Regions from separate parts of the Rahnella sp. Larv3_ips genome, predicted to be linked through region 1. Evidence: predicted binding sites of a transcription regulator. Region 1 holds the regulator's gene; each other region holds the start of a gene.
What was found. Region 1 encodes PurR, which represses purine synthesis genes. Its sites were predicted from a motif close to CANGCAAACGTTTGCNTG; they were not measured.
Positions count from the first base shown of each region.

Region 2: purL (phosphoribosylformylglycinamidine synthase) is a predicted target of PurR. The motif match lies at 1,091-1,108, and genes of this name have one in related genera.
Region 3: serA (phosphoglycerate dehydrogenase) is a predicted target of PurR. The motif match lies at 1,279-1,296, and genes of this name have one in related genera.
Region 4: glyA (serine hydroxymethyltransferase) is a predicted target of PurR. The motif match lies at 1,073-1,090, and genes of this name have one in related genera.

Region 1 is NZ_MJIB01000004.1:1,322,338-1,324,547, reverse strand. It holds gene punR (DNA-binding transcriptional activator PunR) at 1-527, shown strand, start outside; gene purR (HTH-type transcriptional repressor PurR) at 725-1,750, opposite strand; gene ED901_RS08405 (YnhF family membrane protein) at 2,084-2,173, shown strand.
Region 2 is NZ_MJIB01000005.1:719,250-721,459, forward strand. It holds gene purL (phosphoribosylformylglycinamidine synthase) at 1-994, opposite strand, end outside; gene mltF (membrane-bound lytic murein transglycosylase MltF) at 1,273-2,210, shown strand, end outside.
Region 3 is NZ_MJIB01000005.1:782,741-784,950, forward strand. It holds gene serA (phosphoglycerate dehydrogenase) at 1-1,196, opposite strand, end outside; gene rpiA (ribose-5-phosphate isomerase RpiA) at 1,546-2,208, opposite strand.
Region 4 is NZ_MJIB01000021.1:861,873-864,082, forward strand. It holds gene hmpA (NO-inducible flavohemoprotein) at 1-915, opposite strand, end outside; gene glyA (serine hydroxymethyltransferase) at 1,194-2,210, shown strand, end outside.

The DNA of each region.
Region 1 (2,210 bases):
CCGAAGTATTTAACGGCGTCTGGGATGCGCTGGTCGATGGCCGCGCAGACGTGGCAATTGGCGCGACGCGGGCGGTGCCGGTGGGCGGGCGTTTCAGTTTTCGCGATATGGGTTTTATGGACTGGCACTGTGTCGTCAGCCCTCAGCATCCGCTTGCGCAGCTCTCCGGCGCGCTGAACGATGATCAACTGCGGCCTTATCCGGCGCTGTGTCTGGAGGATACTTCGCGCACCTTACCCAAACGTGATACCTGGACGCTGGATAATCAGCGGCGCCTGGTCGTGCCTGACTGGACTTGCGCGCTGGAGTGTCTGAGCGAAGGTTTATGCGTAGGGATGATGCCGGTTCATCGCGTGAGTCATCAGATTGAACAGCAAAAATTACAGGTTCTGGCGCTGGAGAATACCTTCCCTGACAGCCCGTGTTGCCTGACGTGGGATCAGAGTAACTCCTCTCCTTCGCTGGCCTGGCTGCTGGAATACATGGGCGATACAGAAACGATGAATCAGGAATGGTTACGGGATTAGAAAATAAACATCCACCTCTCCGGGAGGCGGATGTTTACTGGTGTTATAAATGTTTGGTCAGAACGTAACTCTTACGCCCGCATTGGCCTGCCAGGAGTCAATACCCTCATCGTCGCTGCTTAAACGCTGCTGATACCGGAAGCCAGTATTGACCGGGACGAGAAAAAACGCCTGCACAGGCAGGCGTCAGATTTTTGTTAACGGCGATAATCGCGGAAAGGGCCGTCGGCTACTGAACGGCGCTCGACCAGTTTGGGATGAACCTCAATGGTCTGTGATTCTTCACGTTTACTGATAATTCTGTCCAGCAGCATGGTAAACGCCATTTCGCCCAGACGCTCTTTCGGCTGATGCACAGTGGTTAACGCCGGAGAGAAATAACGCGCATTTCGCACATTGTCATATCCGATCACCGAAATATCCTGCGGTACGCGTAAACCGAGCTCATCTGCGGCACAGATAGCCCCCATCGCCATCACATCACCGCCACAGAAAACAGCAGTAGGGCGCTGTTTCTGCATCAGGATTTTGTGCATCGCCTGATAACCCGATTCCGGTTCGAAATCACCCTGAACCACCCACTCTTCGCGCAGAGGAATGTTAGCTTCGTTCAGCGCCTTGACGAAACCCTGGAAACGACCACCACCGGTATTACGTGCCAGTTGCCCTGGGATCACGCCAATATCACGATGCCCGCGTTCAATCAGATAACGACCGGCCATATAACCGCCTTCGAAGGCGTTATCGATAATGCTGTCAGTGAAGTTTTTGCGCGCCTCGCCCCAGTCCATGACGACCATCGGAATGGAGCGGTATTCTTCCAGCATATTCAGCAGTTCATCCGGATATTCCGCGCACATTACCAGCAAGCCGTCGACGCGTTTTTGCGCCAGCATTTGCAGATAGGCCTGCTGTTTCTCCAGATTATTATGCGAGTTACACAAAATCAGCGTGTAGCCTTTGGAGAAACAGCTGTTTTCAACGGCTTCAATGACTTCGGCAAAGTAGGGCGCTTCACTTGAGGTCGCCAGCAGGCCAATGGTTTTGGTGTTATTGACCTTCAGGCTGCGCGCAACGGCGCTTGGCGAGTAGTGAAGCTCTTTGATAGCCAGCAGAACCGCGGTTTTGGTGTCTTCGGCGACGAAACGTGTTTTATTGATGACGTGCGACACGGTTGTGGTGGAAACGCCAGCGCGCTTAGCGACATCTTTAATCGTTGCCATGTAAACAATGACTCCTGAACTCACGTGTTTCAGCACGTTAGCATTATGTTAATCGTTTGCTTGCGTGGATTTCACTGCGGGCTTTTAAAAAGGCAGTGAAATCGTTGGGTGGATTCGTCAGAGTGAGGCGCAAAACGCTCTCGGGTGAAATCGACCGGCACACAGGCGTGGTAACCGACAATTTTCTCTTATAATGCAGCAAAGTGGAAGTGTTATTGTGGAATATCGCGCATGAATCAACGCGGGATTTTAGCGATGAAGTATGAGAAAATGCGTTGGCACACATTTTATGTGGCTTAATGAAACGCCACAATTGATCCGTAAGGGGGTTTTATGGACAGTAATCTGAAATTGTCGTTGATTACCACCGTTTGCGCGTTGCTTATGATTATCGCTTTCAGCTTCACCGCAGTGATGAACTAAAAGCTCTGTCATCGGGCAACAAAAAGGGCGAACCCTT
Region 2 (2,210 bases), on a different contig from region 1:
CCAGACCGGCTTTCGGTTTTGCACCGCGACCGGTTGCGCCTTCATCACGGATTTCACCGCCGGAGCCGGTTGCCGCACCCGGCCAGGGAGAGATCGCCGTCGGGTGGTTATGCGTTTCGACCTTCATCAGAATGTGCGCCTGCTCCTGATGGAAATCGTACAGACCGTCTTTCGCATCGGCGTAAAAACGACCGACCTGCGAACCTTCCATCACGGCGGCGTTGTCTTTATACGCAGACAGCACGTGATCGGGCGTCTGTTCGAAGGTGTTCTTGATCATCTTGAACAAGGATTTCGGCTGCGTTTCGCCGTCAATAATCCAGTCAGCGTTGAAGATTTTATGACGGCAGTGTTCGGAGTTAGCCTGCGCGAACATATACAGCTCGATGTCAGTCGGGTTGCGCCCCAACGACGTGAAGGCTTCCATCAGGTAATCAATTTCGTCCTGCGCCAGCGCCAGACCCAGTTTGATGTTGGCCGTTTCCAGCGCGCTGCGGCCTTCACCGAGAATATCAACGTGCTGCACCGGCGCAGGCTGATGCTGTGCAAACAGCGCACTGGCGTCTTCCAGATTGCCGAAGAGTGTTTCCATCATCCGGTCATGCAATAAAGCGCCCAGCTGTGCCCACTGCGCTTCGGTCAGCTGCGGTGCCTGCACGTAGAAGGCCAGACCGCGCTCCAGACGCAGAACCTGCGACAAACCGCAGTTGTGTGCAATGTCAGTGGCTTTGGAAGACCAGGGAGAAATGGTGCCAGGGCGTGGCGTGACCAGCAGTAAACGACCGGTTGGAGCGTGTTCAGCGAGAGAAGGACCGTATTTCAGGAGGCGTTGTAACTTGGTTTGTTCGTCCGAACTCAGCGGCGCGCTGACATCGGCAAAGTGTACATATTCGGCGTAGATATCGCTGACCGGAAGGCGGGCATCCTGACAGCGGGACAACAATTTGTTAATGCGAAAAGCCGACAAAGCGGGCGAACCACGCAGTATTTCCATAATCACAGATCTCTCGTCTTCGAAGACACTGACCACAGTGCTTCATTGGGCGCAACAGGGGGAAAACGCGGCCTATTATAAAGAAAGCCTTCGCCTGACGAAACCGTTTGCGCAGTGAATATTGATATTCATTTATAGGCAGGCATTTCGTGCGGGTATTATGAATAAAGTTGCAGACTGTCGTTTTGTTGAGCAAAATGCGTCAGCACTGGGGATATAACCATACAAACTGCACAGCATATCGTAAAAAAACAAGAGCGCCGCAGCGAGATAACTATTTGAAGCGACTAAAATTTAACTATTTCCTCATGGGAATTGCCGCCCTGTTGCTGGCGCTGGCCTTATGGCCTGCCGTGCCGTGGCATCGGGGTGAAGGTGACCAGCTGGATCAAATAAAATCCCGTGGAGAATTGCGCGTCAGCACGCTCAATTCTCCACTGACTTTTATGGACTCACCGGAAGGTAATCTCGGCTTCGATTACGAACTGGCAAAACGCTTCGCAGATTATCTGGGGGTGAAGCTCGTCGTCTCTCAGCACACCACCGTCGACGCGATGTTCAACGAACTCGATCACGATAAAGCCGACATGCTGGCGTCCGGTCTGGTCTACAACAATGAACGGCTGAAAAACTACCGCGCCGGGCCGGAATACTATTCCATCTCCCAGCAACTGGTTTACCGGCAGGGCTCCGTGCGGCCAAAAAGTTTTGCCGACATTAAAGGCACTCTGGTGGTTTCCGCCGGAACCGCGCACATCCCGACACTGGAAGCCGCAGGCAAAAAATTCCCCAACCTGACGTGGAGCACCACTGACAAGATGTCGCCACGCGACCTTCTGCAGCAGGTGGAAAATGGCAAACTGGATTACACGCTGGGCGATTCAGTGACTATCGCGCTGATGCAGCGTGTCTATCCACGTCTTGCCGTCGCGTTTGACGTTACCGAAGATGAACCCGTCACCTGGTATTACCGCAAGCAGCCCGACGACGACAGCCTGTCCGCCGCTATGCTCGACTTTTTCAGCCAGATTGCCGACGACGGCACTCTGCAAAAGCTTGAGGAGAAATACCTCGGCCACGTCGGCGATTTCGATTACGTCGATACGCGCACTTTCCTGAACGCCATCGACAAAACGCTGCCTGACTTGCAGCCATTGTTCGAAAAATACGCGCAGGATATCGACTGGCGCTTACTCGCCGCCATCGCGTATCAGGA
Region 3 (2,210 bases), on a different contig from region 1:
ATCAGCTGCAACGCGGTAGTCAGCGTCGCGATATCTGTTTCCGCATCGATAACCACATAACCAATTTCCGGGCTGGTTTGCAGATACTGCGCGGCGATGTTGATGCCCTGCTCCGCAAAAATCTGGTTGATGCTGGTCAGCACGCCCGGACGGTTTTCGTGGATATGCAACAGACGGCTGGCTTTCTCAGTGTGTGCTGGCAAAGAGGCTTCCGGGAAGTTAACCGCTGACAGTGTTGAACCGTTGTCAGAGTATTTCGCCAGTTTGCCTGCCACTTCGAGGCCGATACCTTCCTGCGCTTCCATGGTCGAACCGCCAATGTGCGGCGTCAGCAGCACGTTGTCGAATTCACACAGCGGAGAATTGAAAGGATCGCTGTTGGTCGCTGGCTCTTCCGGGAAAACGTCGATCGCCGCACCGGAAAGATGTTTGCTGCGCAGTGCATTGCACAGAGCAGGAATGTCGATGACCGTGCCGCGCGAGGCGTTGATCAGCAGCGCGCCCGGCTTCATCTGCGCCAGCTGCACTTCAGAAATCATGTCTTTTGTCCCGGCGGTTTCGGGCACATGCAGCGTCACGACGTCGCTGGTATTGAGCAGTTCCTGCAACGAAGCAATTGGCTGCGCATTCCCCAACGGCAATTTGCTTTCGATGTCGTAGTAGAACACGCGCATCCCGAGGCTTTCTGCCAGGATGCCCAGCTGCGTACCGATATGGCCGTAACCGATGATACCCAGACGTTTGCCGCGTGCTTCAAATGAACCGACGGCCAGCTTGTTCCAGATACCACGGTGCGCTTTCGCATTCGCTTCAGGAATACCGCGCATCATCAGCAACATTTCACCCAGCACCATTTCGGCTACTGAGCGGGTGTTAGAAAACGGTGCGTTGAACACCGGAACACCGCGACGCGTGGCGGCTTTCAGATCAACCTGATTGGTCCCGATACAGAAACACCCAACAGCCACCAGTTTTTCTGCTGCCTGGAACACTTCTTCGGTCAGCTGAGTACGCGATCGGAGTCCAACAAAGTGCGCATCACGAATCGACTCTTTCAGCGATTCAGTATCTAAAGCACCTTTGTGAAATTCAATATTGGTGTAACCCGCGGCACGGAGTGTATCAACCGCACTTTGGTGGACGCCTTCCACTAACAAAAATTTAATCTTGTCTTTCTCAAGTGATACTTTTGCCATTTCCCGACCCTATATTTTCTGGCTGAATTCGAACTGCGAGGTGATTGCTCACAGCCAACATAACAAAAAATCCGCCATCATCAATACAAACGATTGCCTGCCAGGCAGCAGAAGGCTCACCGTGCCTGTTGGTTTTTAGCATTTCATGCTGGTTAGATTTTACAGCGCCAGACGTTCAGGAGGAGAAATACTGAAATGTGACATAAGTCACCAAATTAAAGCCTTTGAAGAAAAGATGATTCAACCAGAAAATTATCATCTTCATAACATTGCGTTATGACAGCGGGATGACAAGGCGGAGGCTGGCTGCTTTGGGCTAAAGCAGCCAGATCTTCTGCTTATATCGTCATTACTTCAGTTTAACGGTTTTCACGCCTTCGGAAGTCCCGACCAGCGCCACGTCTGCGCCACGGTTGGCGAACAGGCCGACGGTCACCACACCGGCAATGCTGTTGATCTTATTTTCCATCGCGACGGCATCCAGAATGTTCAGGTTATGCACATCGAGGATCACGTTACCGTTATCTGTCAGCACATTCTGACGGTATTCCGGCAGGCCGCCGAGTTTCACCAGCTCACGTGCAACATAGGAGCGCGCCATCGGGATCACTTCCACCGGCAGCGGGAATTTACCCAGCACATCGACCTGCTTGGAGGCATCCACAATACAGATGAATTTTTTGGCAATCGCCGCAATGATTTTTTCGCGGGTCAGCGCTGCGCCGCCGCCTTTGATCATTTGCATTGAACCGTTGATTTCATCCGCGCCGTCGACATACACATCCAGCGAATCGACTTCGTTGCTGTCGAAAACATGGATGCCAAGGCTTTTCAGTTTTGCGGTAGACGCGTCGGAGCTGGAGACTGCGCCTTCGATCTGGCCTTTGATGGACCCCAGTGCATCAATGAAATGCGCGGCGGTGGATCCGGTACCAACACCGACAATGGTGCCCGGCGTAACGTAATCCAGTGCGGCCCAGCCAACTGCTTTCTTCAATTCTTCCTGCGTCATAA
Region 4 (2,210 bases), on a different contig from region 1:
CGCGTGATGTCCGCGCGCTGCCAGCGTATTGAGCATGCCTAACATCGGCGTCTGACCGACACCGGCAGAAATCAGCGCAACCGGCGTGGTATCGCTGATATCCATAAAGAAATCGCCGTGCGGGGCCGCCAGATGGATGATGTCGCCCGGCAGCGCAACATTATGCAGGAAGTTAGACACGGCGCCTTCCCCTTCGCGTTTCACCGCAATCCGGTAGGTTTTGCCGTTCGGTGCCTGCGTCAGGGAATACTGACGGATTTCCTGATTTTCCAGTGACGCGTCGCGGATATACACCGCCAGATACTGCCCCGGCTGAAAGTCGGCGACCGGTTTGCCATCGACAGGTTCGAGCAGGAAGGACGTGATCAGCTCACTCTGCGGCTGTTTTTCGGCGATGCGGAATTCACGCGTGCCGCGCCAGCCACCGGTTTTTTCTGCGCTGTCCTGATAAATCTCCACTTCACGGTTGATAAACACGTTCGCCAGTACGCCATAGGCTTTGCCCCAGGCATCCAGCACTTCCTGACCCGGACTGAACATTTCATCCAGCGTTGCCAGCAGGTGTGCGCCGACAATGTTGTATTGCTCTGGCTGAATGGTGAAACTGGTGTGTTTTTGCGCGATGCGTTCCACCGCGGGCAGCAGCGCCGCCAGATTTTCGATATTGGCTGCGTAAGCGCAGATGGCATCAAACAGCGCCTGACGCTGATCGCCGTTGCGCTGGTTGCTCATATTGAAGATGTCTTTGAGTTCGGGATTGTGTTCGAACATGCGGTCGTAGAAGTGTGCGGTCAGTTTCGGGCCGGTCGCCGCCAGTAATGGAATAGTGGATTTAACGGTCGCGATAGTGGCTGAATCAAGCATAGTGAACTCCGTGTCTTCGTCGATTTTATTAAACATGTATTTTAAATGCATCTTATATAAACCCACAATTTTTGTAAACACCCACTAAAGGGGTAAGGGCTTTACGTCAGGTGCCCAGGTCACAAAGCTGAAATATAGACATGTTCAGATGAATATTTATCCCTTGATTCCGGGCAGGGGTTCTTAGATCAAAGCCTTGCTGTATCTGGAGCCAATCGTTTGCCTAAAAACCTTAAACTGACCCTATCCGAAGGCCGCTTAAACATTTACACTGTGGCGCAGAACCCCGAGGGGCGTTTATTTTTAGTTTGTTGAGTCAGGAGATGCGGATGTTAAAGCGTGAAATGAACATTGCCGATTATGATGCTGAGCTGTGGGCAGCAATGGAAAAAGAAGTTGTTCGTCAGGAAGAACATATCGAGCTGATTGCGTCAGAAAACTACACCAGCCCGCGTGTCATGCAGGCTCAGGGTTCGCAACTGACCAACAAATATGCCGAAGGCTACCCGGGCAAACGTTATTACGGTGGTTGTGAGTACGTCGACATCGTTGAACAACTGGCTATCGACCGTGCAAAAGAATTGTTCGGTGCAGATTTTGCCAACGTTCAGCCACATTCCGGCTCACAGGCAAACTTCGCGGTGTATACCGCACTGCTGCAACCGGGCGACACCATTCTGGGGATGAACCTCGGCCATGGCGGTCACCTGACTCACGGTTCACCGGTTAACCTGTCCGGCAAACTGTACAACGTGGTGCCTTACGGCATCGACGAAAGCGGCGACATCGATTATGACGACGTAAAACGTCAGGCCGAACTGCACAAACCAAAAATGATCATCGGCGGCTTCTCAGCCTTCTCCGGTATCGTTGACTGGGCAAAAATGCGTGAAATCGCGGACAGCGTGGGCGCGTACTTCTTCGTAGATATGGCACACGTTGCCGGTCTGATTGCGGCGGGCGTTTACCCTAACCCGGTGCCACACGCGCACATCGTCACCACCACCACGCACAAAACGCTGGCTGGCCCACGCGGCGGTCTGATTCTGGCGAAAGGCGGCGACGAAGAGTTCTACAAAAAACTGAACTCCGCGGTATTCCCTGGTGGCCAGGGCGGCCCGCTGATGCACGTGATTGCCGGTAAAGCGGTCGCACTGAAAGAAGCGATGGAACCTGAGTTCAAAGTTTACCAGCAGCAAGTGGCTAAAAATGCCCAGGCGATGGTGGCTGTGGTTCTGGAACGCGGCTATAAAGTGGTGTCCGGCGGCACGCACAATCACCTGTTCCTGATGGATCTGGTTGAGAAAAACCTGACCGGTAAAGAAGCCGATGCTGCACTGGGTCGC